One region of the Pseudomonas sp. LBUM1660 genome, then DNA from elsewhere that is predicted to be linked to it. Evidence: predicted binding sites of a transcription regulator. Region 1 holds the regulator's gene; the other holds the start of a gene.
What was found. Region 1 encodes sigma-54, which starts transcription at its own class of promoters, with help from an activator protein. Its sites were predicted from a motif close to ANTGGCATNNANNTTGCTNT; they were not measured.

Region 1 (14,420 bases):
CGATCACTGTGGGTGGCACAGGATCGTAAAAGGATGGAGCTTCGGGTGAGCCGCTTGGCGACTCACCCGATTCGAGATTTAACGCAGACCGCGTTGAGTCTCGTCCAGCTCACGGATGTACTTGAAGATTTTACGGCTCGATGCCGGTGGCTTGTTGGTCGCCAGTTCGTGCTGGGCCTGACGGATCAGGGAGCGCAACTGCTGACGATCAGCCTCCGGGTAGTCGAGCACGAACTTCTCCAGGACCGCATCGTCGCCCGCGATCAAGCGATCGCGCCAGCGTTCCAGGCCATGGAAACGTTCGTTGTACTGCCGGGTGGAGGCATCGAGTTGATCGAGCAACATGAGAATGGCGTCAGTGTCCTGATCGCGCATCAGTTTGCCGATGAACATAAGGTGCCGTTTACGCGCGATATTCGCGGTGTGCTTGGGCGCATCAGCCAGTGCCCGGCGCATAGCGTCGGTCAACGGCAGTTTTGCCAGCAAGTCAGGCTTGAGCGTTGTAAGGCGCTCGCCGAGGTCAACCAGAGCATGAAGCTCGCGTTTAACCTGGGATTTGCTTTTTTCTCCCGTATCGAGGGAGTCGTCGTAAGAATCAACCATGGTGGCCGTCCGCAAAGAAACGCCGCCATGATAACCAGTCGGGGGCCGCTTGTCCGGCCCGGTCGCTCGAAGGCCCCAGCCGAAAGCAGAATTTGAGTGGAGAACAGCATGAGTGCAGTTGAAAGCGTCGGCCCACAAGCGTTGCCGGCACTGCAAGAACAAGTCGAGCAGATCATCGCTGAAGCCAAGCGTCAGGGGGCCAGTGCCTGTGAGGTCGCTGTATCCCTGGAACAGGGCCTGTCCACCTCGGTGCGCCAGCGTGAAGTCGAAACCGTCGAATTCAACCGCGACCAGGGCTTTGGTATCACCTTGTACGTTGGTCAGCGCAAAGGCTCGGCCAGCACCTCGGCCAGTGGCCCAGAAGCGATTCGTGAAACCGTCGCGGCGGCGTTGGCCATCGCCAAGCACACCTCCGAAGACGAAGCTTCCGGCCTGGCAGATGCCGCGCTGATGGCCAGGGATCTGCAGGATTTCGACCTGTTCCATGAATGGGACATCACCCCGGAGCAAGCCATCGAGCAGGCGCTGACCTGTGAAGCCGCGGCATTTGCTACCGACAGCCGGATCAAGAACGCCGACGGCACTACCCTCAGCACTCATCAAGGCTGCCGTGTTTACGGCAACAGTCACGGTTTTATCGGTGGCTATGCGTCGACCCGTCACAGCCTGAGCTGCGTGATGATTGCCGAGGCCGATGGCCAGATGCAGCGCGATTACTGGTACGACGTGAACCGTCAGGGCAACTTGCTGGCCGACCCGGTGAGCATCGGTCAACGTGCCGCGCAACGGGCCGCGAGCCGGTTGGGTGCCCGTCCGGTGCCGACCTGCGAAGTGCCGGTGCTGTTTTCTGCGGAACTGGCCGGTGGCTTGTTCGGCAGCTTCCTCTCGGCGATTTCCGGCGGCAGCCTCTATCGAAAATCGTCGTTCCTTGAAGGCACGCTGGGTCAGAAGCTGTTCCCGGAATGGCTGACCATCGACGAGCGTCCGCACTTGATGCGCGCCATGGGCAGTTCGGCGTTCGACGGTGATGGCTTGGCGACGTACGCGAAACCGTTCGTCGAAAAAGGCGAGTTGGTGTCCTACATCCTCGGCACTTACTCCGGTCGCAAGTTGGGCATGCCGAGCACCGCCAACGCGGGTGGCGTGCACAACCTGTTCGTCACCCATGGTGATGAAGATCAGGCCGCCTTGCTGCGCCGCATGGGGCGTGGCTTGCTGGTCACCGAGCTGATGGGCCAGGGGCTGAATATGGTCACCGGTGATTATTCCCGGGGCGCGGCGGGTTACTGGGTCGAGAACGGCGAAATCCAGTTCGCGGTCCAGGAAGTGACCATCGCTGGCAACATGCGCGACATGTTCAAGCAGATCGTTGCCGTCGGTAATGACCTGGAATTGCGCAGCAACATTCGCACCGGTTCGGTGTTGATCGAGCGGATGACCGTCGCGGGCAGCTAACGCTTGCCGCTACACAAAAAGGCGCGCCACCCATTGGGTGGCGCGCCTTTTTTATGCGCCATACATCGGCCCCCTGTGGTAGCGAGCCTGCTCGCGATAGCGGAGTGTCAGACGATACGGATATTGAATATTCGGCCGCCTTCGCGAGCAGGCTCGCTCCCAGAATGGATTTCGGTGTGTTCTCTCGGGGTTGTTTTGGTTCTCATTATCATATAATAATAAATCTCATTACCGAGCGAGCCCGGATTATGAGTTCTGCCTTGCACGAGCAACCTTACCTCGAAAGCTGGCGCTGGATGAGTCGCCAGATCCGTTGCGCGATGGACCCCGACGAGCCGCGCCTGATCGAACATTACCTGGCTGAAGGCCGGTATCTGGCGTGCTGCACGGCCACTTCTCCCTGGACCATCGCCGAGACGTCCTTCCGTTTGTTGCTCGACACCGCCGCCGATGTCGCGCTGCCCTGGCACTGGCGGACCTACTGCCTGGATCAGGCCTGGCGCCCGCTGCGCGAACTCGAACGCCTCTCTCTGTGCAAATGCCGCCTCAAGCGCTGGCAAAGCTACACCTGGCAACTCTCGATCTGCGAGTTGCAGCCCTCGATTCCTCTCATAGAACTGGTGCAAGGATTTACAGATGACCAAGACTCGTATTGAGCGCGACAGCATGGGCGAGCTTCAAGTCCCGGTGGATGCGCTCTATGGCGCGCAGACCCAGCGTGCGGTGGATAACTTCCCGATCAGCGGCAAGCCGATGCCGGTGCAGTTCATCCGTGCGTTGATCCTGGCCAAGGCGGCCGCCGCCCAAGCCAACGTCGAGCTCAAGCAAATCAGTGAATCCCAAGGCAAATCCATCTTTGACGCGGCACTGAGCCTGCTCAAGGGCGACTTCATGCAGCACTTCCCGGTGGACATCTTCCAGACCGGTTCCGGCACCAGTTCCAACATGAACGCCAACGAAGTGATTGCCACCCTGGCGAGCCGCCTGCTCGGCGAGCCGGTGAACCCTAACGACCACGTGAACTGCGGCCAAAGCAGCAACGACATCATCCCGACCACCATCCATGTCAGCGCCGCACTCGCGTTGCATGAGCAACTGCTGCCGGCGCTGGTGCGTCTGGTGCAGGTCATCGAACGCAAGGCTGAAGAGGTTCATCACCACGTCAAAACCGGTCGCACGCACCTGATGGACGCCATGCCGGTGCGCATGAGCCAGGTGCTCAATGGGTGGGCGCAACAGCTCAAGGCCAACATCGGTCATTTGCAGGACCTGCTGCCGAGCCTGCAATCCCTGGCCCAGGGCGGCACGGCGGTCGGTACCGGGATCAATGCACATCCGCAATTCGCAGCACGTTTCAGCCAACAGCTGAGCGAGCTGACCCATGTTCAGTTCACGCCGGGCAAGGATCTGTTTGCGCTGATCGGCTCCCAGGACACTGCGGTGGCTGTCTCCGGGCAGCTCAAAGCGACAGCGGTTTCGTTGATGAAAATCGCCAACGACCTGCGCTGGATGAACTCCGGCCCGCTGGCCGGCCTCGGCGAAATCGAACTCGAAGCCTTGCAGCCGGGCTCTTCGATCATGCCCGGCAAGGTCAACCCGGTGATCCCGGAAGCCACCGCTATGGTCGCCGCCCAAGTGATCGGCAATGACACGGTCATCACCATCGCTGGTCAGTCGGGCAATTTCGAGCTGAACGTGATGCTGCCGATCATCGCCCAGAACCTGCTGAGCAGCATCGAACTGCTGGCCAACTCCAGTCATCTGCTGGGTGAGAAGGCCATTGCCAGCTTCAAGGTCAACGAATCACGAATCAAAGAAGCGCTATCACGCAATCCGATTCTGGTGACCGCACTCAACCCGATCATTGGGTACCAAAAAGCCGCTGAAATCGCCAAGAAGGCCTATCAGCAAGGGCGCCCGGTGATCGATGTCGCCCTGGAGCACACCGACCTGACGCGCAGCCAACTGGAAGAATTACTCAACCCAGAGAAGCTCACCGCAGGCGGCGTGTAATCACCGCTACCGCTTTGGAGGCTCACCATGGAGCACTGGAAACGCACGATCGAAAGGGCCAATCGCCATTTCATGCTGGGCGAATTGGTCGATGCCCGCGAGGCTTACTTGCAGGCCCTTGCCTTGGCCCAGGTGTTGTTCGAGCGCTGGGCGGATGCCGACGAAGCGGTGGCGGCCAGCGTGATTTCCCACCACAACCTGGCGGACCTGCATTTGCGTCTGAACCAGCCAGAGGAGAGCGCCGAATACCTGTGCGCGATCCATCAGCGGTTGTTGCAGACCTTGCAGGACCCACGACTGGCGCCAGCCCTGCGTGAAGCAGCGTTGCGCCAGAGCAGCAAAACCTACGTCGAGCTGCTGAATTTCATCAGCGAACACGGCGAATACCCGCGTACGCATCGATTGCTGCACATCGATGCCGCCTCGCCTGCGCCCCTACATCATGGAGTTCATTGAAATGGCTTTTACCTTGCCTGCCTTGCCCTACGCCTACGACGCCCTGGAACCGCACATCGATGCGCAGACCATGGAAGTCCACTACACCAAGCACCACCAGACTTACATCAACAACCTCAACGCTGCGGTGGAAGGCACCGAGTTTGCCGAGTGGCCGGTGGAAAAACTGGTCGCCAGCGTCCTGCAGTTGCCGGAAAAACTCCGGGCGGCGGTGATCAATCAGGGCGGCGGCCACGCCAACCATTCGCTGTTCTGGCAAGTGATGGCGCCCAACGGCGGCGGCAATCCTGAAGGCTCCTTGGCTGAGGCGATCGATGAGCAACTGGGCGGCCTGAGCAGTTTCAAGGAAGCCTTCACCAAAGCCGCGCTGACTCGTTTCGGCAGCGGCTGGGCGTGGCTCAGTGTGACGCCGCAAAAGACACTAGTCGTTGAAAGCAGCGGTAATCAGGACAGTCCATTGATTAACGGCAATACGCCAATCCTAGGCCTGGATGTCTGGGAACACGCGTATTACCTGCAGTACCAGAACCGTCGTCCGGAATACATCAATGCGTTCTACAACGTGATCAATTGGCCTGAAGTCGCTGCGCGTTATCAGGCTGCGCTGGTTTAAGTCCTCTATAAAAACAATCCAAGGCTGACTATGGGCACTGAAACACTGGCGATCGGAGGCGGACGAATGTTTCGTTACGCGTTGGGATCGCTGTTGCTGCTGGCGGGCATGTCGTTGTTGGTCGCCAATGGGCTGGCGTGGTTCGATCTGGAACCCAAGCTGCTGCGTGCACTGCAGGGCGGGGCGGTTTGTGCCCTGGGCACTGCGTTGGGCGCGGTGCCGGTGTTGGTGATTCGCCGCATGCCGCAGGCGGTCAGCGATACGTTGCTCGGTTTTGGTGCCGGGGTGATGCTCGCGGCGACGGCGTTTTCGCTGATCGTTCCGGGTATTTCCGCTGCTGAAAGCCTGGGGCTGACACCCTGGGCGGCCAGTGGTCTGATCAGCTTCGGCATCATGCTCGGCGCGTTCGGGCTGTTTCTGGTGGACCGAAAGGTGTCTGGCGCCTCGCCGCAAATGCTCGTCGGAACCCTGGAGCGGCCGGTCATCCCGCCACGGATCTGGTTGTTTGTGTTTGCCATCATTGCCCACAACATTCCTGAAGGCATGGCGGTCGGTGTTTCGGCCGGTGGTGGGATGCCGGATGCAGACAGCCTGGCCATGGGCATTGCGTTGCAGGATGTGCCGGAAGGGTTGGTGATTGCGCTGGTACTGGCAGGGGCGGGGATGTCGCGGGTCAAGGCATTCCTGATCGGTGCTGCCTCAGGTCTGGTTGAGCCGGTCTTTGCGCTGTTGTGCGCCTGGCTGGTGAGCCTGGCCGAATTGCTATTGCCGTTAGGGTTGGCGTTGGCGGCGGGTGCGATGTTGCTGGTGGTCACCCATGAAATCATCCCCGAGTCGCGGCGCAATGGTCACGACAAGCTGGCGAGTCTTGGCTTGTTGATCGGGTTTTGTTTGATGATGGTGATGGATACTGCACTCGCCTAGGCGAGTGCTTAACCGCCTTCGCCGAAGTAGTCGTTGATCAACTCCACCAATGCCTGCAAGGCCTCGTCAGCCTGTTCACCTTCGGTACTGAGGTGGATTTTTGTTCCCTTGCCGGCGGCGAGCATCATCATGGCCATGATGCTTTTTCCGTCGACCAAGGAGTCGGGAGTACGTCCGACCCGGATCGTGCAATCCTTGAACTCACCGGCAACGCCAACGAATTTTGCCGAAGCGCGGGCATGCAGGCCCAGCTTGTTGATGATTTCGATTTCCAGAGCAGGCATCGCGATGTGAATCCTTTAGCTGAGGTCGCGGTGGCGAACCTGGACGTTCTTCAGGGATTGTTGCAGGACCTGGCCCAGACGTTCGGTCAGGTAGACGGAGCGGTGATGCCCGCCGGTGCAGCCAATGGCAATGGTGACATAAGCGCGGTTGCTGGCGGCAAAGCGCGGCAACCACTTGAGCAGGTAAGTGGAAATGTCCTGGAACATCTCTTCGACGTCCGGTTGTGCCGCCAGGTACTCGGCCACCGGTTGATCAAGCCCGGACTGATCGCGCAATTCCGGCTTCCAGTAAGGGTTGGGCAGGCAGCGCACGTCGAACACCAGATCCGCATCCACCGGCATGCCACGCTTGAATCCGAAAGATTCCACCAGGAACGCAGTGCCGCTATCTGGCTGGTTCAACAGGCGCAACTTGATGGTATCGCGTAGTTGATACAGGTTCAGGTTGGTGGTGTTGACTTTGAGGTCCGCCAGATCGGCGATCGGCCCCAGCAAACTGGTTTCGTCCTGAATTGCCTCCGCCAACGAACGGTGGGCAGTACTCAGTGGGTGGCGGCGGCGGGTTTCCGAGAAGCGTTTGAGCAGGGTTTCTTCGTCGGCGTCCAGGTACAACACATCACACTTGATATGCCGGCTGCGGACTTCTTCGAGCAATTCCGGAAACCGCGAAAGGTGGCTCGGCAGGTTGCGTGCATCGATGGATACCGCGACCAGGGGTTGTGCCAGCTCGGTATGAATAAGTGCGCGCTCGGCCAGTTCCGGCAGCAATCCGGCGGGCAGGTTGTCGATGCAGTAGTAGCCGTTGTCCTCGAGAACATCGAGTGCGGTACTTTTACCTGAGCCGGAACGGCCACTGACAATGATCAAACGCATGATTAGTGACCGTTTTGCTCGTCCAGGACAACCTGATACAAGGCTTCGTTGCTCGGGGCGCTACGCAGTTTTTCGCGTACTTCCTTGCGATCAAGCATGCTGGCGATCTGGCGGAGCAGTTCCAGGTGCGCATCGGTAGCTGCTTCCGGGACCAGCAGAACAAACAGCAGGTCAACCGGGGCGCCGTCGATGGCGTCGAAATCAATGGGTGCGTCGAGGTGCATCAGGGCACTGATGGGCGAGGTGCAGCCCTTCAGGCGGCAGTGGGGAATGGCGATGCCGTTGCCAAAACCGGTCGAACCGAGTTTTTCACGCGCAATCAGAGCCTCAAAGACATCTTGCATTTCCAGATCCGGCACTTCCCGGGCGATCAGGTTGGCAATTTGCTCGAGGGCTTTCTTTTTGCTGCCGCCCGGCACGTTCACGAGGGAACGGCCGGGGGTCAGGATGCTTTCAAGTCGGATCATGGGTTGGGAGTGTTAACGACCGGTAGCGCCCTGAAGGAGGCTTTGGGTCTTTTCCTTATGCTTTTTGAGTTGTTTATCCAGCTTGTCGGTCAGTGCGTCGATCGCCGCATACATATCGGTATGCTCCGCGTTGGCGACCACTTCATTGCCGGGAATATGCAGCGTGGCTTCGATTTTCTGCTTGAGCTTTTCGACCGTCATCGTGACCTGCACGTTGGTGATCTTGTCGAAATGCCTCTCTAATCGTTCGAGTTTTTCGCCGATGTAGGTGCGAAGAGGTTCGGTCACTTCCAGTTGGTGTCCACTGATGTTGACTTGCATACAGCTTCTCCTTCGTTGCCAGTGCATAAAGCGGTAGATCAGATGATCTACCACTGGAACGCTGTGGCGTGGCTCTACATCAACCGCTTGCGTTCGCTCGAAGGCGCGATCCCGAGGGATTCGCGGTACTTGGCGACGGTGCGGCGAGCCACCTGAATGCCTTGTGCCTCCAGTAAACCAGCGATCTTGCTGTCACTCAACGGCTTTTTCTGATTTTCCGCGGCAACCAGTTTTTTGATGATCGCGCGGATCGCTGTGGACGAGCATTCGCCGCCTTCGGAGGTGCTGACATGGCTGGAAAAAAAGTATTTCAGTTCATATATGCCCCGTGGGGTATGCATGAATTTCTGCGTGGTCACCCGTGAAATCGTCGACTCGTGCATGCCCACCGCCTCGGCAATATCATGCAGCACCAGCGGTTTCATCGCTTCGTCGCCGTACTCCAGGAAGCCGCGCTGATGCTCGACAATCTGGGTGGCCACTTTCATCAGGGTTTCGTTGCGGCTTTGCAGGCTTTTGATGAACCAGCGAGCTTCTTGCAACTGATTGCGCATGAAGGTGTTGTCGGCGCTGGTGTCGGCGCGGCGCACAAACCCGGCGTATTGGGCGTTGACCCGCAGCCGTGGCACCGATTCCTGGTTCAGCTCGACCAGCCAGCGCTCGTTGTCCTTGCGCACGATGACGTCAGGGACAACGTATTCGGCTTCACTGGACTCGATCTGCGAGCCCGGACGCGGGTTGAGGCTCTGCACCAGCTCGATGACCTGGCGCAGTTCATCTTCCTTGAGCTTCATGCGGCGCATCAGCTGGCTGTAGTCGCGACTGCCGAGCAGGTCGATGTAGTCGGTGACCAGGCGTTTCGCTTCGGCCAGCCAGGGGGTCTTGGCTGGCAGTTGGCGCAGTTGCAGCAGCAGGCATTCACTCAGGTTGCGGGCGCCAATGCCGGCCGGTTCGAATTGCTGGATGCGGTGCAGGACGGCTTCGATTTCGTCCAGTTCGATGTCCAGTTCCGGATCGAAGGCCTCGAGAATTTCCTCAAGGGTTTCGTCCAGGTAGCCCTGATTGTTGATGCAGTCGATCAGGGTCACGGCGATCAGGCGATCGGTGTCGGACATCGGTGCAAGGTTCAGTTGCCACAACAAATGGCTTTGCAGGCTTTCACCGGCCGATGTGCGGGTGGTGAAATCCCACTCGTCGTCATCGTTGCTCGGCAGGCTGCTGGCGCTGGTCTGGTAGACGTCTTCCCACGCGGTATCGACGGGCAGCTCGTTGGGAATGCGCTCGTTCCAGTCGCCTTCCTCGAGGTTATCCACCGTCGGGGCGGTTTCCTGGTAGGAGGGTTCCGAAATGTCGGCGTTGGGGAGCTGTTCGGCTTTGTCGGCCAAAGGGTCGGCGTTATCGAAGTCGTCGCCTTCTTCCTGGCGTTCGAGCATCGGATTGGACTCCAGGGCCTCCTGGATTTCCTGTTGCAGGTCCAGGGTCGACAATTGGAGCAGGCGGATAGCCTGTTGCAGCTGCGGTGTCATCGTCAGCTGCTGGCCCATTCTCAAGACTAGCGATGGTTTCATGGCAGGGGCTTAACACCTTATTCGCCGGCGCACATGCGCCATCCACTACAGGGCGCCGGAGCGCCAAACATAAGCAAATTATATGCCCGAAACTGCAGCGTTTGCCTAGAGCGCTGTAACAATAAAAAAGTATTGATTTTTTATCGAGACAAGCGCTCGGACAATCAGCCAGACACCTTAGCGCTTAAAGGCGGAATTCATGGCCCAGATACACTTCCTTGACCAGTTCGTTGGCCAGGATGGTGGCGGAGTCACCCTCGGCGATCAACTGGCCATCGTTGACGATGTAGGCGGTTTCGCAGATATCCAGGGTTTCACGGACGTTGTGGTCAGTGATCAGCACGCCAATGCCTTTGGCCTTGAGGTGGTAGATGATCTGTTTGATGTCGCCCACCGAAATCGGGTCCACACCGGCGAATGGTTCGTCGAGGAGGATGAATTTCGGGTTGGTGGCCAGTGCCCGGGCGATTTCCACCCGACGACGCTCACCGCCGGACAGGCTCATGCCGAGGTTGTCGCGGATGTGGCTGATGTGGAATTCCTGCAGCAGGCTTTCCAGCTCCTTGCGACGCTCTGCCTTGTCGAGTTCCTTGCGGGTCTCGAGGATGGCCATGATGTTATCGGCCACCGACAGTTTGCGGAAGATCGACGCTTCTTGCGGAAGATAGCCGATACCGGCCTTTGCACGACCGTGCATCGGCTGGTGGCTGACGTCTAGATCGTCGATCAGTACGCGACCCTGATCGGCCTGTACCAGGCCAACGATCATGTAGAAACAGGTGGTCTTGCCGGCGCCGTTAGGACCCAGCAGGCCGACGATCTGACCGCTGTCAATGGACAGGCTGACGTCACGCACGACTTGGCGGCTCTTGTAGCTCTTGGCCAGATGCTGAGCTTTCAGAGTTGCCATTACGGGGCCTTTTTCTCGTCGGTTTTTGGCTTGGGCTGGATCACCATGTCGATGCGCGGACGCGACTCGGTGACCTTGTTGCCCGTGGCGCGACCGGCGCTCGCCAGCTTTTTCACCGTGTCATAGACGATTTTCTCGCCTTGGGTGACGTTGTTGTCCTTGTCGATGACTTTTGCACGATCGATCAATACGACGCGGTTTTGCGAGGCGTGGTACTGGATGGTCACTCCGTAGCCCTGAACCGGCTTGGTGTCGCCAGCCGTCTGCATCTGCTCAAAGTAGGCAAGGTTGCCCACCGAGGTCACCACATCGATGTCGCCAGCCGGGGTACGGGTGATGGTCACGGTATTGCCGGTGACCTTCATCGAGCCCTGAGTGATGATCACGTCACCTTTATAGGTGGCAATGCCATTCTTGTCGTCCAGTTGGGCGTCGTCGGCCTGAATGCGGATAGGCTGCTCTTGATCGTTCGGCAGAGCCCAGGCGCTCACGCTTCCCAGTGCTGCGCCCAGACTGAGCAAAATAGGGAGAGTTTTAACGAGCCTCATACTGTCCTCTTACGTTCGATAGCAGGTGTATCCTGCTTTCTTTCAAATACGCTTTCATTCCGTTGCCTGTCGATACACCGCCAGCGCCGTCGATTCTAACGGGTTGATCGGTCTGCGCATATTGCTGCTGCGGGAACACTGTCATTCGGGTGGTGGTAATCAGGGTTCTGCGGTTTTTCTCGTCGAAACGCGTGATGCGCACCGAGTCAATCAGCTCGACCTGAGTGCCGTCCGGGTTGACTTCGCCGTGCTCACTCTGGACGTGCCAGGGAAACTGGGTGCCACGAAACATGTTCAGGTCGGGGTTGGTCAGCAACGTCACCTCGGTCGCCTTCAGGTGTTCAACCTTGTCGGACGTCATCTCGTATTGCAATTTGCCGTCTGGCAGGTACTGCACGCTGTGGGCGTTGAGCGCGTAATAGTCGATCGCGGTTTCGTCTACCTTGACCACGGGTTTGTCGAGGAAGCGTTCGGGGCTGATGTTCCAGTAGCCGACCGCGGCGAACAGCGCCGCGATGCAGCCGAACACCAAGATGTTACGAATCTTTTTGCTCAGCATAATGGGCTCACAGGTACGCGGCGTTGGCCGCATCGAGGCGGCCCTGGGCGCGCAGGATCAATTCACAAAATTCGCGAGCGGCACCCTCGCCACCACGGGCCAGGGTGATGCCATGGGCGTTTTCACGCACGAAGCTGGCAGCGTTTGCTACGGCCATGCCCAGACCCACGCGGCGAATCACCGGCAGGTCCGGCAAGTCGTCACCCAGGTAGGCGACCTGTTCATAGCTTAGGTTGAGTTGGGCGAGAAGTTCGTCGAGCACCACCAGTTTGTCTTCACGACCCTGATAGAGGTGTGGAATGCCGAGGTTCTTCGCCCGTCGCTCGACCACTGGGGTCTTGCGGCCGCTGATGATAGCGGTCTGCACGCCGGCTGCCATCAACATCTTGATGCCTTGGCCGTCGAGCGTGTTGAACGTCTTGAATTCACTGCCGTCTTCGAGAAAGTACAGGCGCCCGTCGGTCAGCACGCCATCGACGTCGAACACCGCGAGTTTGATCTGTTTGCCGCGTTGCAGCAGGTCCGTGCTCATTACATTACTCCCGCACGCAGCAAGTCGTGCATGTTCAAGGCGCCGACCGGGCGGTCTTCGCTGTCGACCACGACCAGTGCGTTGATCTTGTGGTCTTCCATTATTTTCAGGGCTTCGGCGGCGAGCATCTCGGCGCGAGCGGTCTTGCCGTGCGCGGTCATGACCTGATCGATGGTGGCGCTATGAATGTCGATGCTGCGGTCCAGTGTGCGGCGCAAGTCACCGTCGGTGAAGATCCCGGCCAGTTTGCCATCGGCTTCCAGGATCACGGTCATGCCCAGGCCCTTGCGGGTCATTTCCATCAGCGCATCCTTGAGCAGCGTGCCGCGTTGAACCTGCGGCAGCTCCTGGCCGGCGTGCATGACGTTTTCGACTTTCAGCAAAAGGCGTCGGCCCAGCGCGCCGCCTGGATGGGAAAAGGCGAAGTCTTCAGCGGTAAAACCCCGGGCTTCCAACAGAGCAACGGCCAGGGCGTCGCCCATCACCAGCGCGGCGGTGGTCGATGAGGTCGGTGCCAGGTTCAGTGGACAGGCTTCGTGCTCGACGTGAACGTTGAGGTTGACCTCGGCGGCCTTGGCCAGCGCCGAGTCCGGGTTGCCGGTCACGCTGATCAATTTGATGCCCAGCCGTTTGATCAGGGGCAGCAGGGTGACGATTTCATTGGTGGAACCGGAGTTCGACAGGGCCAGGATGATGTCGTCGCGGGTGATCATGCCCATGTCGCCGTGGCTGGCTTCGGCCGGGTGCACGAAAAAGGCCGTGGTGCCGGTGCTGGCCAGGGTGGCGGCGATCTTGTTGCCGATGTGCCCCGATTTGCCCATGCCGACCACGACCACGCGGCCTTTGCTGTCCAGAATCATCTCGCAAGCGCGTACGAAATCTGCGTCGATATGGGGCAGCAAGCCTTGTACGGCTTCCAGTTCGAGGCGGATGGTGCGTTGTGCAGATTGAATCAGGTCGCTGGATTGGCTCATGTCAGAAATCGTATAGCCTGATGAAAAGGCGGCGATTATAGCGGTAATGATCAAAACCCTCACGCAAGTTCGTCACGCTTTGTCATTCCCTGTTACCGAATCCCCTCTGAACGAGGCTTTTTGCCTGTCATGTTGCTGAACATGGGCCGGCTTGGGCCTTGGGCGCTTGGCCTTTGCAGTGATATAGTTCGCCGCCAGTTCGGCCTGCCCGGGGAGGTATGTGCTTTCGTCAGAAAGCCAGGCGTCCGAGTGTGAGGCTGCATCGCAAGGAGTTTAGATGAGTGCCGATAACGCCTACGCGGTCGAGCTGAAGGGACTGTCCTTCAAGCGCGGTGCGCGCAGCATTTTCAATAACGTCGATATCCGTATCCCGCGCGGCAAGGTCACCGGCATCATGGGGCCTTCCGGGTGTGGCAAGACCACGCTGTTGCGGTTGATGGGCGCACAGTTGCGGCCCACCAAGGGCGAAGTCTGGGTCAATGGCCAGAACCTGCCAAAGCTGTCGCGCAGCGATTTGTTCGATGCGCGCAAGCACATGGGCGTGTTGTTCCAGAGCGGCGCGCTGTTTACCGACCTCGACGTGTTCGAGAACGTCGCCTTTCCGCTGCGCGTTCATACCGAGCTGCCGGAAGAAATGATCCGTGACATCGTCCTGCTCAAATTGCAGGCCGTGGGGTTGCGTGGCGCCATCGACCTGATGCCCGACGAACTGTCCGGTGGCATGAAGCGCCGTGTCGCGCTGGCGCGGGCGATTGCCCTCGACCCGCAAATCCTCATGTATGACGAACCCTTTGTCGGTCAGGACCCTATCGCCATGGGCGTGTTGGTGCGCCTGATCCGCTTGCTCAATGATGCGCTGGGCATCACCAGTATCGTGGTCTCCCACGATCTGGCCGAGACTGCCAGCATCGCCGACTACATTTATGTGGTGGGCGACGGCCAGGTCTTGGGGCAGGGCACTCCCGAGGAGCTGATGAACTCGCAGGAGCCGCGAATTCGTCAATTCATGACCGGCGATCCCGACGGTCCGGTCGCCTACCACTTTCCAGCGACGGATTACCGCGCAGATCTTCTGGGGAAGCGTTGATGCGCAAGATTTCACTATTGGAACGCGTGCGTCGATTCGGCCACGGCGGCATCGATGTGCTGGCGGTGTTCGGCCGTTCGGCGATTTTCCTGTTTCATGCCTTGCTCGGTCGCGGTGGTATCGGCGGCGGCTTTGGCCTGCTGGTCAAGCAACTGCATTCGGTGGGCGTGATGTCCCTGGTGATCATTGTGGTCTCCGGGGTGTTCATCGGCATGGTGCTGGCGTTGCAAGGC
Region 2 (14,420 bases), 1.1 Mb from region 1:
TTGTGTTGATGACACTGGGGGATGACCGGACCGTGTTGCAGACGTATGCGGCGGGGAATCAGGTGCATCAGCGCTAGGTTTTTTCGGGCATAAAAAATCCCCCGTACTCTTCAGTCCGGGGGATTTTTATTGCCTTTGAAGCCGCCTTCGCGGGCAAGCCTCGCTCCTACAGGTTTAACGCGAAGCCCTTGTAAGAGCGAGGCTTGCCCGCGAAGGCCGCAACTCGATCGTTCAGAGTTTGGCAGCAGGCCGCCCAGGCTTCTTGGTCTGCAACAAATGCGAGAACACCGCATGCAAATCATCCGACGCGCTTTCTTCATCAAGGTTGAGTTTGCTGTCGATGTGATCCATGTGATGCATCATCAGGTCCACTGCCAGCTCACCATTACGCGCTTCGATGGCGTCGATCAGCTGGGTGTGCTCGTCGTAGGAACAGTGCGAACGGTTGCCGCTTTCGTACTGGGCAATGATCAACGAAGTCTGGGACACCAAGCTGCGCTGGAAGCTGATCAGCGGCGCATTCTTCGCTGCTTCGGCCAGTTTCAGGTGGAATTCGCCCGACAAACGGATGCCGGCACCGCGATCGCCACGGGAGAAGCTGTCGCGCTCGTCGTTGACCATCTGCCGCAACTCGGCAATCTGCTCGGCGGTCGCGTGCTGAACCGCCAGTTCAGTGATCGCCCGCTCCACCAGACGCCGGGCCAGGAACACCTGACGGGCCTCCTCGACACTCGGGCTGGCGACCACGGCGCCACGGTTCGGACGCAGCAGCACGACGCCTTCATGGGCCAGGCGCGACAGCGCGCGGCGAATGATGGTGCGACTGACCCCGAAAATTTCCCCCAGCGCTTCTTCGCTCAACTTGGTGCCGGGCGCCAGACGCTGTTCGAGGATGGCCTCGAAGATATGCGCGTAGACAATATCGTCCTGGGTACCGCTGCGGCCGGCTTTGCCTGCTCGCGGTTGTTTCTTTAGGGGCTGCAACTGTTCGTTCATGGGCACTCGAGTCGGGAGAACTGCGGCGAATTGACCGTGACTGTAATACGGCACAGTGGGTCGCTGGCAAGTATCGCGTAAAAAACACCGCGATTGTACACAATGGATGGTGGCAACACGACTGTACGGCTGTTTGTCGCTTCTGCTGTATCGCAACGGTTGGTTACTTTTGAGTTTAGGCTTGATCGCAGAATCCGCCGCTTCCACACAATCCTTTGTAGGAGCGAGGCTTGCCCGCGAAGGCGTCGTACCGGTCGACATCAATGTTGAATGATAGGACGCCTTCGCGGGCAAGCCTCGCTCCTACAGGGGATTCGGCATTTTTATCAGAACAAGGAACACCGCTGTCATGAACGACGCCACGCACACACAGCTCCGCCCCTTGGCCGATACGTCACCGTCGGCGATCGTCGCCGGCTTCATCGCGATGATGACCGGTTACACCAGCTCCCTGGTCCTGATGTTTCAGGCAGGACAAGCGGCGGGCCTGACCAGCGGGCAGATTTCGTCGTGGATCTGGGCGATCTCGATTGGCATGGCGGTGTGCTCGATCGGCCTGTCCCTGCGTTATCGCACGCCGATTACCATCGCCTGGTCGACCCCCGGCGCGGCGCTGCTGATCACAAGCCTGGGTGGCGTGAGTTACGGCGAGGCCATCGGCGCCTACATCACTTGCGCGGTGCTGGTGACGATTTGCGGCCTGACCGGCAGCTTCGAACGGCTGGTGAGAAAGATTCCGGCGTCATTGGCCGCCGCCCTGCTGGCGGGGATTCTGTTCAAGATCGGCAGCGAAATCTTCGTCGCCGTGCAGCATCGTACCGGACTGGTGCTGGGGATGTTCTTCACTTATCTGCTGGTCAAGCGCCTGTCGCCGCGTTATGCCGTGCTCGCAGCGTTGCTGATCGGCACGGCGCTGTCCGGGTTCATGGGGCTGCTGGACTTCAGCGGTTTCCATCTGGAAGTGGCGACGCCGGTCTGGACCACGCCGCACTTCTCTTTGGCCGAGACCATCAGCATCGGTATTCCGTTGTTTGTGGTGGCGATGACCTCGCAAAACATGCCCGGCATCGCGGTATTGCGCGCCGACGGCTACACCGTGCCTGCCTCGCCGCTGATCACCACCACCGGCATCGCCTCACTGCTGCTGGCACCGTTCGGCTCCCATGGGATCAACCTGGCGGCCATCAGCGCGGCGATCTGCACCGGGCCGCATGCCCATGAGGATCGCAACAAGCGCTACACGGCGGCGGTCTGGTGCGGGATTTTCTACGGGATTGCCGGGGTGTTCGGCGCAACGCTGGCGGCGTTGTTTGCGGCGCTGCCTAAAGAGTTGGTGCTGTCGATTGCGGCGCTGGCGCTGTTCGGCTCGATCATCAATGGCCTGAGCATTGCCATGACCGAAGTGAAAGAACGTGAGGCGGCGTTGATTACCTTTATGGTCACGGCGTCGGGGCTGACGCTGTTTTCCATTGGTTCGGCGTTCTGGGGGATTGTGGCCGGGGTGTTGACGCTGGTGATTCTGAATTGGCGCAAGGCCTGAGGGACCCTTCGCGGGCAAGCCTCGCTCCTACAGGGTTGAGTGTCGATCAAAAAACATCGGCACACCTCAATCCTGTAGGAGCGAGGCTTGCCCGCGAAGGCATCCCCGAGATCGACATCGCAGGCCAAGCCATACACCTACAAAAAGCAGGCATAAAAAAACGGCGACCCTTGGGCCGCCGTTTTTTATGACATCAAGCTACCGGATTGATCGGCTTTTCCGGGTACCAGACGTCGATCAGCGGGCTGACGGTTGCTTCGGTCAGTTCGCTGCGGCCTTTGAGCCAGGCTTCAACAGCAGCGCGCTGCTCTTCGGACACCGAGCCACGCTTCTGCAGGCAAACCAGACCGAAGTCGTCGCCGCCAACATAACCCAGACCGTTGGCTTCCATGGCTTCTTTCAGAAACGCGTCGAGGAAAGCATCAATGGCTTCATCAGCCAAATCTTCTTTGAAATCCAGGTTCAGTTCGAAACCCAGCTCTTGAAATTCATCGACGCACAGTTTTTTGCGCAGACGCTGGGAACGGTTAGTCGCCATTGGAACAATCCTCATAAGTAATAACGGGCGGCACTTTAGCAGTTTAAGCCGCTAATTGCCCGACTCTCTGGGGCGCGTGGCTGACCGTCGGTAAAAAAATTGCGGATTAGAGGGCCACGGCAAGGCACAAGCCGTTACACCTTGGGGCATAATGCCGACACTTTCATGACCACTGAGGGAATTTATCTTCATGCCCTCGTCTTTTTTCCCCTCGAATGTAGGGTTTTATTTCACATGATCAAATCTTTGCGTCCCTTGTTGCTGGCCGGTTTCCTTCTTCCTCTGGCCTTCTCCGTTTCCGCCGCCACCATCAACACCGGTCTGTCACCCAACGTCGAAAAAGCCCTCAAGGCCAGCAAGCTTCCGGACAACGCCCTGTCGCTGGTAATGATTCCGTTGAACGGCCCGGGCACCCCGACCATCTACAACGCTGACGTTTCGGTCAACCCGGCCTCGACCATGAAGCTGGTAACCACCTATGCCGCGCTGGAAATGCTCGGCCCGAACCATCAGTGGAAAACCGAGTTCTACACCGACGGCACCCTCAGCGGCGGCATCCTCAACGGCAACCTCTACCTCAAGGGTGGCGGCGATCCGAAACTGAACATGGAAAAACTCTGGCTGTTGATGCGTGACTTGCGCGCCAACGGCGTGACGCAAATCACCGGCGACCTGGTGCTGGACCGCGGTTTCTTCGTGCAACCGCAACTGCCGGAGTTCAACGACGACGGTAATGACGAGAACAAACCGTTCCTGGTCAAACCCGACTCGCTGTTGGTCAACCTCAAGGCCTTGCGCTTCGTGGCGCGCAACGACAACGGCCGGGTCCTGGTGTCAGTAGAGCCGCCGATTGCCAGCATCCATATTGAAAACCAGGTCAAAGCGGTCAATTCCAAGCAATGCACCGGTGGCGTGCGTTACAACCCGGTGACCCAGGCCGATGGCAGCGTGACCGTGACGGTCGGCGGTCAGTTGGGCGAAGGCTGCAGCTCGCAGACTTATCTGTCGCTGCTCGACCACGCGACCTACACCGCCGGTGCCGTGCGGGCGATCTGGAAGGAACTGGGCGGCAGCATCCAGGGCAGGGATCGTCTGGCGCCGACGCCGAACAACGCCAAGGTGCTGGCCCGGGCCTACTCGCCGGATCTGGCGGAAATCATTCGCGACATCAACAAATACAGCAACAACACCATGGCTCAGCAGCTGTTCCTGAGCCTGGGCCAGAAATTCCGCACCGACGCCGACGGTGACGACGCCAAGGCTGCCCAGCGCGTGGTGCGTCAGTGGCTGGCGAAGAAAGGCATCACCGCGCCGCACTTGGTGATGGAGAACGGCTCCGGCCTGTCCCGCGCCGAACGTGTGAGCGCTCGTGAAATGGCGGCGATGCTGCAAGCCGCGTGGCGCAGCCCCTACTCCGCCGAGTTCATCAGCTCGATGCCGATTGCCGGAACCGACGGCACCATGCGCAAACGCCTGAAAACCACGGCGATGCGCGGCGAGGCCCACGTCAAGACCGGCACCCTGAACACCGTGCGCGCGATCTCCGGTTACAGCCGTGACGTCAACGGCAACACCTGGGCGGTGGTGGCGATCCTCAACGACAAGGCCCCGTTTGGCGCGTCTTCGGTGCTGGATCAGGTGCTGCTGGACCTGTATCGCCAACCGAAAGTGCCGGAAACGGCTTCGGTGCTCTGACCCGGATCTACACGACACCTCAGATCCAATGTGGGAGCGAGCCTGCTCGCGATGACGGCGGCACTCTAACAATGATGTGACTGACAGACTGCTATCGCGAGCAGGCTCGCTCCCACACTGGGTCAGTGTCGTTTTCTAAAACTGCTCCCACAGGGGTCAGGATGAAGGCTTAGTTCATCTCTCCTTCAACCCGATCCCGTCCCGCCTGCTTCGCCGCATAAACCCCCGAATCCGCCCGCAGCAACAGCGCATCCGCGCCCTCCCCGACTCGCCAACTGGCAATCCCGAAACTCGCGGTAACGACCCCGACGCCTTCGATCGGTGAACTGCGCAACCCTTGCCACAGCTGTAAGGCCAGGACATGGGCATGTTCTGCGTCGATGTCCGGGCACAGCACCATGAATTCCTCACCACCCAGGCGGCAGAACACGTCGGTACGTCGCAGACGATGACCGATGCGTTCGCACACGACCTGCAACACCCGGTCACCCACGGCATGTCCATGCTGGTCATTGATGCGCTTGAAGTGGTCGATGTCGAGCATGATCACCGACAACTCGCCACCACCGCGCTCGACCCGGGCCATCTCGGTGGTCAGGCGTTCTTGAAAGTAGCGGCGGTTGTGAATTCCGGTCAGAGAGTCGGTAATCGACAGCGCCCGCAGCTCTTCTTCCACCCGCTTCAGGTCGGAAATGTCCGAGATGTAGCCATGCCAGAGCACGCCGCCACCCGGCAGTTCCTCCGGGGTCGCCTCGCCGCGCACCCAGCGCAGGCCGCGCTGAGGCAGTTGCACCCGGTATTCCTCGCGCCACGGGCTCAGGGTGTCCGCCGACGCGCGGATCGAGGCGCGAACGCGGGTCGTGTCCTGGGGATGAATCCGCGTGAAAATCGCCTCGGCGTTGAGCAGCAGCACGTCCGGCTCGAGCTCGTAGATCTCACGAATCCCGTCGCTGGCATAGATCACACTGAAGCGACCGTCAAATTCCATCTTGAACTGATAAATGCCACCGGGCACATGGACGCTGAGCTTTTTCAGCAACAGGTCGCGCGCGGCCAACGCCTCGTGAACGCGCTTGCGTTCGGTGATGTCGATACAGATTGCCAGATGCCCGACCCACAGGCCTTGCTCGTCGAGGACCGGGGTCGCGAGCATGTTCACGGTCAAATGGCTGCCATCCTGACGGACCAGCGTCCACTCCCGCGCTTCGTGACCGCCCTCTTCTGCGCCTTCGACCAACATCGCCTGACAGGTCGGAATCCGCTTGCCATATCGCACACTCAGTTCCGCCGAGCGTGCGACCAGCTCTCGGGGAAAGTGCAGGTTTTCCAGGGTCATGCGCCCCACCACTTCAGCGCTGGAATATCCCAGCATTTGCTCGGCCCCGGCGTTAAAGGTGCTGATGACGCCTCGCAGGTCGGTGGCGATGATCGCCACCTGGGTCGCGGCATTCAGCACGCCGCGCAACTGGCCGTGAGTGCCGCGCAATTCCTGCTCGCGGGCGTGCAGTTCCTGGGTGCGCTGCTCGACCATTTTCAGTGCGCGCTGGCGTTGGCTGACCAGCACGTAGAGCAATGCGCTGAGCAGCACGCTCAGCAAGCCACCGAGCACCACGAGGCTGGTCACCGAGGAATGGTTGGCCTTCAAAAAGGCTTCGCTGGGCAGGATGTCGACTTGATAGTCGCGGTCGGCCATACGCAGCAGGCGTGTCGCGGACAGTTCGCTGGGCGCGGGCGAGTTATAGGACTCGTAAAGCACTTCGTGCTGGTCGTCGGTGGATAAGTCGAGGATGCGCACCGAGAGATAGTCATAACTGGCCTCCGGCAAACCGTCCGCCAGCAGCTGACGCATGCTGATCACAGCCATGACATATCCGTAGGGTTTCGTCGCCGCCGTCGCCGCGTCACTCTGACGCTTCACCGGCGCCACCAGCAGCACACCCCGCGCATAGGCCGGCTCGATGCTGACCAGATGCATCGGCTGCGACACCGCCATACTGCCCAGCTTGTCGGCCCGGTCAAGGGTGGCGCGGCGCAACGGCTGGGCGAACAAGTCGTACCCCAGCGGCGAGCCGAGCCGGCTTTGGGTCTGGCTGAAGAGCACGGCCACGTACTCATCCCGTTCGGCCGCCAATTGCAGTTGGCCGTCGGCATTGAGCTCACGCAGCGTGAAGTCGCTCAACCCCTCCTCGCGCACCTTGCGCTCGAACGCTGCCCGCTCGGCACGGGTGATCCGCGCAGCGAATGAATATGCCTGCGTGCGGTGCAGCAACGGTTGGGTATAGCCTTCGAACTCCTCGCGGGAGACCGACTCGGAATTGGCGAAGAACCGGCGCAGGCCGTCGAGGCGCTGCTCCTGATCTTCGAAACGTTCTTCGATGCGGCTGTAACGTTCGCTGGCGAGCAGCTGGAAACGTTGCCTTAATTGATGGTGAAACAGATTCAGTGTCGACCAGGCCAGCAATCCAGTGAGAATCCCACCGACGAGCAATACCAGCAGCGCGACCAGCCAGGCCGAGACATCTTCGCTGATAAATCCCAGGATCTTGGGGCGCACGGCGTGCAACGACATAAACGCAACTCAAAACGCCAGGTGCGGGAAAGCCCATTGGCCATGCGTTGAGTTATAGCTATTAGCCATCAATTTGACCAGCACTGAAAGAACCCAAGAGCCTTTAAAAATCAAGGCTCTGTGGATCCAATTGCTGATCTGTCAACGCGCTGTGATTTTCCAGGCACGGTGGATCTTGCCGTTGCGGGCGAAATCCGGATCGATGGTCTGGGCGGTGATTTCTTCAACGGCATAACGCGCGGCGAGGTTCTCCTCGAGCGTGAACTTGCGGAAGTTGTTGGAGAAGTACAACACGCCACCCGGCGCCAGGCGCGCCATCGCCAGGTCGATCAATTGCACCTGATCGCGCTGCACGTCGAAGATCCCTTCCATGCGTTTGGAGTTGGAGAACGTCGGCGGATCGATGAAGATCAGGTCGTACTCGTCACGGCAGGCATCGAGCCACGCCATCACGTCACCCTGCTCCAGACGGTTCTTGTCAGAGAAACCGTTCAGCGACAGGTTGCGACGCGCCCAGTCCAGGTAGGTTTTCGACAGGTCGACGCTGGTGGTGCTGCGCGCACCGCCCTTGGCTGCGTGAACACTGGCGGTTGCGGTGTAGCTATACAGGTTGAGAAAGCGCTTGCCGGCTGCCTCTTTCTGAATCCGCATGCGCATCGGGCGGTGGTCGAGGAACAGCCCGGTGTCGAGATAGTCGGTGAGGTTGACCAGCAGCTTCACGCCGCCTTCATTGACCTCGACAAACTTGCCCTGCGCCGCTTGGCGTTCGTATTGCTTGGTGCCGCTCTGACGCTCGCGGCGCTTGACCACCACGCGGCTCTTGTCGATGTTCAAGGCCTGCGGAATGGCGGCCAGGGCATCGAACATGCGCGCCGAGGCTTTTTCCGGATCGATGGACTTTGGCGCGGCGTATTCCTGGACGTGGACCCAATCCTGATACAGGTCGATGGCCATGGAATATTCCGGCATGTCGGCATCGTAGACGCGGTAGCAATCAATGCCCTCGCGCTTGACCCACTTGCCCAAAGCCTTGAGGTTCTTTTGCAGGCGGTTAGCGAACATCTGCCCGCCTTCGCTCAAGCGCGGTTGCTCGATCACCACTGGGGCCGGTTTGATCGGGTTGCCATTCTTGTTGTACTTCTCGTACTTGCCGGGTGCCACGTCATTGTCTGCGACTTCGACTTCGGCCTGCTCACGCTCGACCTGACGCTGTTCCGGGGTGCGACGCTCGCCGGTGACGAACTGGTCCGGCGTGACTTTGATCAGCAGCAATTTGCACGGCAAGGCGCCGTTCCAGAACGAATACTGTTTGTGACTGCGGATGCCCATGCGCTTGCCCAGGTCCGGCGCGCCGGTGAAGACGGCCGCTTCCCAGTTCAGGCAGGCCTGACGCAGACGCTCGCCGAGGTTCTGGTAAAGGTAGAGCAGGCTCGCCTCGTCGCCCAGACGCTCGCCATACGGTGGGTTGCAGATCACCAGACCTTTCTGGTTCTGATCCGGACGCGGCTCGAACGTACCGACTTCGCCCTGGTAGATCTTGATCCATTCGCTCAGGCCTGCACGTTCGACGTTGTTGCGGCCGGGTTGAATCAGGCGCGGGTCGGCTTCGTAACCGCGAATCCACAGCGGTGGCTTGGCCAGACCGGCCGCGGCGCGTTCGGTGGCTTCTTCGTGAAGTTTTTTCCACAGCGCCGGCACGTGGCCGAGCCAGGCGGTGAAGCCCCACTGCTCGCGACGCAGGTTCGGCGCCATGTCGGCGGCGATCATCGCTGCTTCGACGAGGAACGTGCCGACACCGCACATCGGGTCAGCCAGTGCGCCGCCATCGGCCGCAATGCGTGGCCAACCGGAACGGATCAGGATGGCGGCCGCGAGGTTTTCCTTCAGCGGCGCCGCGCCCTGCTGCAAGCGATAACCGCGCTGGTGCAGGCTGTGGCCGGAGAGGTCGAGGGACAAAATGGCTTCGCCACGGTCCAGACGCAGGTGGATGCGCAGGTCCGGGTTGAGCTTGTCGATGGACGGACGGTCGCCCTGCGGAGTGCGCAGTTTGTCGACGATGGCGTCTTTGACTTTCAAGGCGCCGAAGTGAGTGTTGTCGATGCCCGAGCCGTGACCACTGAACTCGACGGCCAGGGTGCCATCGTTGAGCATGTGATCTTGCCACTCGATGTCGAGTACGCCGTGGTACAGGTCTTCGGCGTCCTTCATCGGGAAACGCTTGAGCACCAGCAGCACCCGGTTCGCCAGACGCGACCACAGGCACAGGCGATAAGCGGTTTCCATGGTGGCCATGCCGCGCACGGCAGAGGTGTGCTCACGTGCTTCTTCAAGGCCAAGCCCGACGGCTTCCTCGATCAGCAGGCCTTCAAGGCCTTTAGGGCAAGTGAGGAAGATTTCGAATTGATCGGACATTGGAATTTCAGAGCCTTTAGCTAAGTGAACCGGCAACGCATTGCCGGCCCGGTTTTCAATCAGGCGCTTTTCTAAAAGAGCGCCCGCGTGGCACGAAGGTGTGCCGTCCCACCTGTGCTGCTCAGATTAGAAGAGCTTAGATGCACAGGCAGATAAAAATGTTGATGCAACAAAATGTCATAAGCCGACCCTTCGTCGAATAGTCCTCCTGCTCAACAGGAGCCATTCTCACTAAAGGATTAAACCTATCATCCTGCGGGGGCCCGATCATACAGGGCTTTGACCAATAAACACGGGACAAACATCGTGTTACTTATGGCCTTAGCATCTTTACGGTTACGTTCTTATGACAAAACGATCATTCCCTCGATGTGACGCATTGGTTAGAACTCCATACAGGTTGACGCCGCAACGACGTCAACACCTTGGCTCGCGACGCCGGCAGCGAGCCCCAACGGCAGGAATTTTTCTGCCAGACCTCAATTGAGGTCGACGCGATAAATACAGTCAACAAGTGAGGGCAACACCCTATGAGAAGACTTAAGCGTGATCCGTTGGAAAGAGCATTTTTGCGCGGATATCAATATGGCGTTGGTGGCAAATCCCGTGAGCTTTGCCCATTTACTCTACCGTCGGTACGCCAAGCCTGGATTAACGGCTGGCGAGAAGGACGCGGCGACAACTGGGACGGTATGACCGGCACTGCGGGAATCCACAGACTCAACGAACTTCACGCCGTCGGCTAACACAGGGCACACACTCCGACACGACAATCTGATTACGTAACGACTTACCACGCACGCCCCATCCGGGCGGCGGGCTTCGGCCCAGGGGCTCCTTCGAGGAGCCCTTTTTTATGCCTGCAAAAACCTTTCGCGAGTGAAATCGATCTTGTGGCGAGGGAGCTTGCTCCCGCTGGGCTGCGAAGCAGCCTCCAGACACTCAACATTGTTTGTCAGGAAAAACACGACTGCTTCGCAGCCGAGCGGGAGCAAGCTCCCTCGCCACAAAAGCCCGCTCGCAGAGGGTTCAGCGCAGGGCGGCGATGGCGTCGACGGACTCGCGAATCAGCGCCGGGCCTTTATAGATGAAGCCGGAATAGAGCTGCACCAGGCTGGCACCCGCAGCGATTTTCTCAGCCGCGTGCTTGCCTTCGGTAATGCCGCCGACAGCGATGATCGGCAAGCGCCCGGCCAGTTCCGCCGCCAGTACCTTCACGGTGTGAGTGCTCTTCTCGCGAACCGGTGCGCCGGACAGACCGCCCGCCTCGTCACCATGTTCCATGCCTTCAACGCCGACGCGGCTCAAGGTGGTGTTGGTGGCGATCACCGCGTCCATCCCGGTTTCGATCAGCGCCTGCGCGACCTGTGCGGTTTCTTCGTCGGTCATGTCCGGCGCGATCTTGATCGCCAGCGGTACATGTTTGCCGTGGCGCAAGGCCAGTTCCGCGCGACGGGTCGCCAGATCAGCCAGCAATTGCTTGAGCGAATCGCCAAATTGCAGGCTGCGCAGGCCCGGGGTGTTCGGCGAGCTGACGTTGACCGTCACGTAGCTGGCGTGGGCGTACACCTTGTCCAGGCAGATCAGGTAATCGTCGACCGCGCGCTCAACCGGCGTATCGAAGTTCTTGCCGATGTTGATGCCCAGCACGCCTTTGTACTTGGCCGCCGCCACGCGAGCTAGAAGGTGATCGACGCCGAGGTTGTTGAACCCCATGCGGTTGATGATCGCCTCGGCTTCCGGAAGGCGGAAAATCCGTGGCTTGGGGTTGCCCGGCTGCGGACGCGGGGTGATGGTGCCGATTTCGACAAAGCCGAAACCCAACTGCGCAAACCCGTCGATGGCCGCGCCGTTCTTGTCCAGACCGGCCGCCAACCCTACCGGGTTCGGAAATTCCAGACCCATGACGTTCACCGGCATTTTCGCCGGCGCCTTGCACAGCAAACCGTTGAGGCCCAAACGCCCGCCCGCGCCGATCAGGTCCAGGGACAAATCGTGGGAGGTTTCCGGGGAAAGTTTGAACAACAGCTGACGGGCCAGGGTGTACATGGGCGGTTTTGACTCGAATGGCGGCGAAATGAGGCGGCGATTATAGCCGGGCATCGGTGTCGCAAGCGAGGCGCGCGACAAAATCAGCGGGCGGTGGCATATGCCTTGCACCATCACTGACATCAGCACTCATGCCAACGGCGGGATGAGTCGAAAGACAAAGGCGTCGTCACCTGGCCTTGCCACGGCAAGCAGCCCGGTACGGCGCTTTTTTTTGGAAGGTGTTTAGCCATGAATGAAACCACAGCGGGCCCACTGGCCTGGGTCAATGGCAGCGATGCCCCGGAAAAGACTGAAATCAACCTCGGCTTCATGGCCCTGAGTGACTGCGCCTCGGTGGTGGTCGCGGCCACGCAGGGCTTCGCCCAACCTTACGGCCTGACCCTGAACCTCAAGCGCCAGTCGTCCTGGGCCAACCTGCGGGACAAACTGGTCAGCGGCGAACTCGACGCCGCGCACAGCCTGTACGGCCTTATTTACGCCGTGCACCTGGGCATCGGCGGCGTAGCGCCGACCGACATGGCGGTGCTCATGGGCCTGAACCAGAACGGCCAGAGCATCAATCTTTCTCACGGCTTGCAGGCCTTGGGGGTGACCAGTCCTGAAGCACTGGACCGGCACGTGCACCAAAGTCGCCCAAAACTGACCTTCGCCCAGACATTTCCGACAGGCACCCACGCCATGTGGCTGTATTACTGGCTCGCGAGTCAGGGCATTCATCCGTTGCAGGACGTCGACAGCGTGGTGGTGCCACCGCCACAGATGGTCGCGCACCTGCAAGCCGGGCGTATCGACGGCTTCTGCGTCGGTGAACCGTGGTCCGCCAGCGCGGTTCAGCAAAATCTGGGATTCACCCTGGCAACGACCCAGACCATCTGGCCCGATCACCCGGAAAAAGTTCTCGGCTGCACCCGCGCTTTTGTCGAGCAGTGCCCCAACACCGCCCGGGCGTTGGTGATGGCGATCCTCGAAGCCAGCCGCTTCATCGAAGACAGCAGCGAAAACCGCCGCAGCACCGCGAAGCTGTTGAGCGCGCCCGAATACCTCGATGCACCGCTCGATTGCATCGAACCGCGCTTGCTCGGCGACTACGCCGATGGCCTCGGCAATCGCTGGCAGGACCCGCATGCGCTGCGTTTCCATGCGGAAGGCGAGGTCAACGTGCCGTATTTGTCCGACGGCATGTGGTTCATGACCCAGTTTCGCCGCTGGGGCTTGTTGCGCGACGATCCGGACTACCTCGGCGTGGCCCGTCAGGTCCAGCAACTAGACTTGTACCGTGAGGCCGCCAGCGCAGTCGGTGTTGCCGCCGAGGGTGAGGACATGCGCAGCAGCCAATTGATCGACGGCAAAATCTGGGACGGCTCCGACCCGACCGGCTATGCCCGCAGTTTCAAGCTGCACGCCATGAGCGACAGCTCCCCCCTTCTCGCCAGCCGCTGACAGGAGACTGCGAATATGTTGCGTATCCTGCTGATCAACGACACCGCGAAGAAAGTCGGTCGCCTGAAAGCGGCCCTGACCGAAGCCGGGTTCGAGGTGATCGACGAATCCGGCCTGACCATCGACCTGCCCGCGCGCGTCGAAACGGTGCGTCCGGACGTGATCCTGATCGATACCGAGTCACCGAGCCGCGATGTGATGGAGCAAGTGGTGCTCGTGAGCCGCGACCAACCGCGGCCGATTGTGATGTTTACCGACGAACATGACCCCGATGTGATGCGCCAGGCGATCAAGTCCGGGGTCAGTGCCTACATCGTCGAAGGCATTCACGCACAACGCTTGCAGCCGATTCTCGATGTCGCCATGGCCCGCTTTGAAAGCGACCAGGCCCTGCGCGCCCAGCTCAATGCCCGCGACCAGCAACTGGCCGAGCGCAAGCGCATCGAGCTGGCCAAGGGGCTGTTGATGAAGATGAAGGACTGTAATGAGGAAGAGGCCTACACCCTCATGCGCCGCCAGGCCATGAGCCGGCAGCAGAAGCTGATTCAGGTGGCGGAGCAGATTATTGCCATGAGCGAATTGCTTGGCTGAAGCCTTGCGGAGCCTGTGAAGACGCCTTCGCGGGCAAGCCTCGCTCCTACGGGTCTTGTGTCGCCCACACCCTCTGAACTCACCACAAAACCCGTAGGAGCGAGGCTTGCCCGCGAATGGCCGCAACTCGGTTTCACCTGTTGGCACAGATCTCGCTAAGTAATCGCTACAGGTAACCAACGGCGGTTGCCCCACCTACGACAAAGACGTCGCTCACCTCATTTGCCCATGGCGAATCGGGTGGCGGCGTTTTTTCGTTTTGGCCCCAGAGATCGGGGCCGGTGGTGCGGCCGAGGCGGCGCCCCACCTGCAAGCTTCTGACTCCTTCTCGAGACTCCCTACAGCTGAGGTGCGCGATGAATTCAAGCTTCTGGAAATCTGGCCATACCCCGACATTGTTCGCGGCCTTCCTCTATTTCGACCTGAGTTTCATGGTCTGGTACCTGCTCGGCCCCTTGGGGGTGCAGATCGCCGCCGACCTGCACCTGACCACCCAACAGCGCGGGATGGTGGTGGCCACGCCGATTCTGGCCGGCGCCGTGCTGCGCTTTGTCATGGGCCTGCTGGCGGATCGCCTGTCGCCGAAA

Region 2: a site for sigma-54 is predicted at 11,892-11,911, ahead of ACA068_RS10160 (CmpA/NrtA family ABC transporter substrate-binding protein). Genes of this name have one in related genera too.

What each region holds. Positions count from the first base shown of each region.
Region 1 covers NZ_CP166795.1:1,069,168-1,083,587, forward strand. The annotation lists gene tldD (metalloprotease TldD) at 1-29, shown strand, start outside; gene yjgA (ribosome biogenesis factor YjgA) at 79-603, opposite strand; gene pmbA (metalloprotease PmbA) at 712-2,058, shown strand; gene ACA068_RS04880 (FagA protein) at 2,307-2,714, shown strand; gene ACA068_RS04885 (class II fumarate hydratase) at 2,695-4,071, shown strand; gene ACA068_RS04890 (DUF2753 family protein) at 4,099-4,527, shown strand; gene ACA068_RS04895 (superoxide dismutase) at 4,529-5,140, shown strand; gene ACA068_RS04900 (ZIP family metal transporter) at 5,171-6,064, shown strand; gene ACA068_RS04905 (HPr family phosphocarrier protein) at 6,073-6,348, opposite strand; gene rapZ (RNase adapter RapZ) at 6,364-7,221, opposite strand; gene ptsN (PTS IIA-like nitrogen regulatory protein PtsN) at 7,224-7,688, opposite strand; gene hpf (ribosome hibernation-promoting factor, HPF/YfiA family) at 7,701-8,009, opposite strand; gene ACA068_RS04925 (RNA polymerase factor sigma-54) at 8,084-9,577, opposite strand; gene lptB (LPS export ABC transporter ATP-binding protein) at 9,762-10,487, opposite strand; gene lptA (lipopolysaccharide transport periplasmic protein LptA) at 10,487-11,035, opposite strand; gene lptC (LPS export ABC transporter periplasmic protein LptC) at 11,022-11,594, opposite strand; gene ACA068_RS04945 (KdsC family phosphatase) at 11,602-12,126, opposite strand; gene ACA068_RS04950 (KpsF/GutQ family sugar-phosphate isomerase) at 12,126-13,100, opposite strand; gene ACA068_RS04955 (ATP-binding cassette domain-containing protein) at 13,378-14,187, shown strand; gene mlaE (lipid asymmetry maintenance ABC transporter permease subunit MlaE) at 14,187-14,420, shown strand, end outside.
Region 2 covers NZ_CP166795.1:2,158,139-2,172,558, reverse strand. The annotation lists gene guaD (guanine deaminase) at 1-77, shown strand, start outside; gene ACA068_RS10200 (GntR family transcriptional regulator) at 232-996, opposite strand; gene ACA068_RS10195 (benzoate/H(+) symporter BenE family transporter) at 1,346-2,536, shown strand; gene ACA068_RS10190 (YggL family protein) at 2,730-3,074, opposite strand; gene dacB (D-alanyl-D-alanine carboxypeptidase/D-alanyl-D-alanine endopeptidase) at 3,309-4,769, shown strand; gene ACA068_RS10180 (sensor domain-containing diguanylate cyclase) at 4,939-7,338, opposite strand; gene rlmKL (bifunctional 23S rRNA (guanine(2069)-N(7))-methyltransferase RlmK/23S rRNA (guanine(2445)-N(2))-methyltransferase RlmL) at 7,480-9,750, opposite strand; gene rmf (ribosome modulation factor) at 10,281-10,496, shown strand; gene ACA068_RS10165 (quinone-dependent dihydroorotate dehydrogenase) at 10,780-11,799, opposite strand; gene ACA068_RS10160 (CmpA/NrtA family ABC transporter substrate-binding protein) at 12,031-13,242, shown strand; gene ACA068_RS10155 (ANTAR domain-containing response regulator) at 13,258-13,833, shown strand; gene ACA068_RS10150 (nitrate/nitrite transporter) at 14,190-14,420, shown strand, end outside.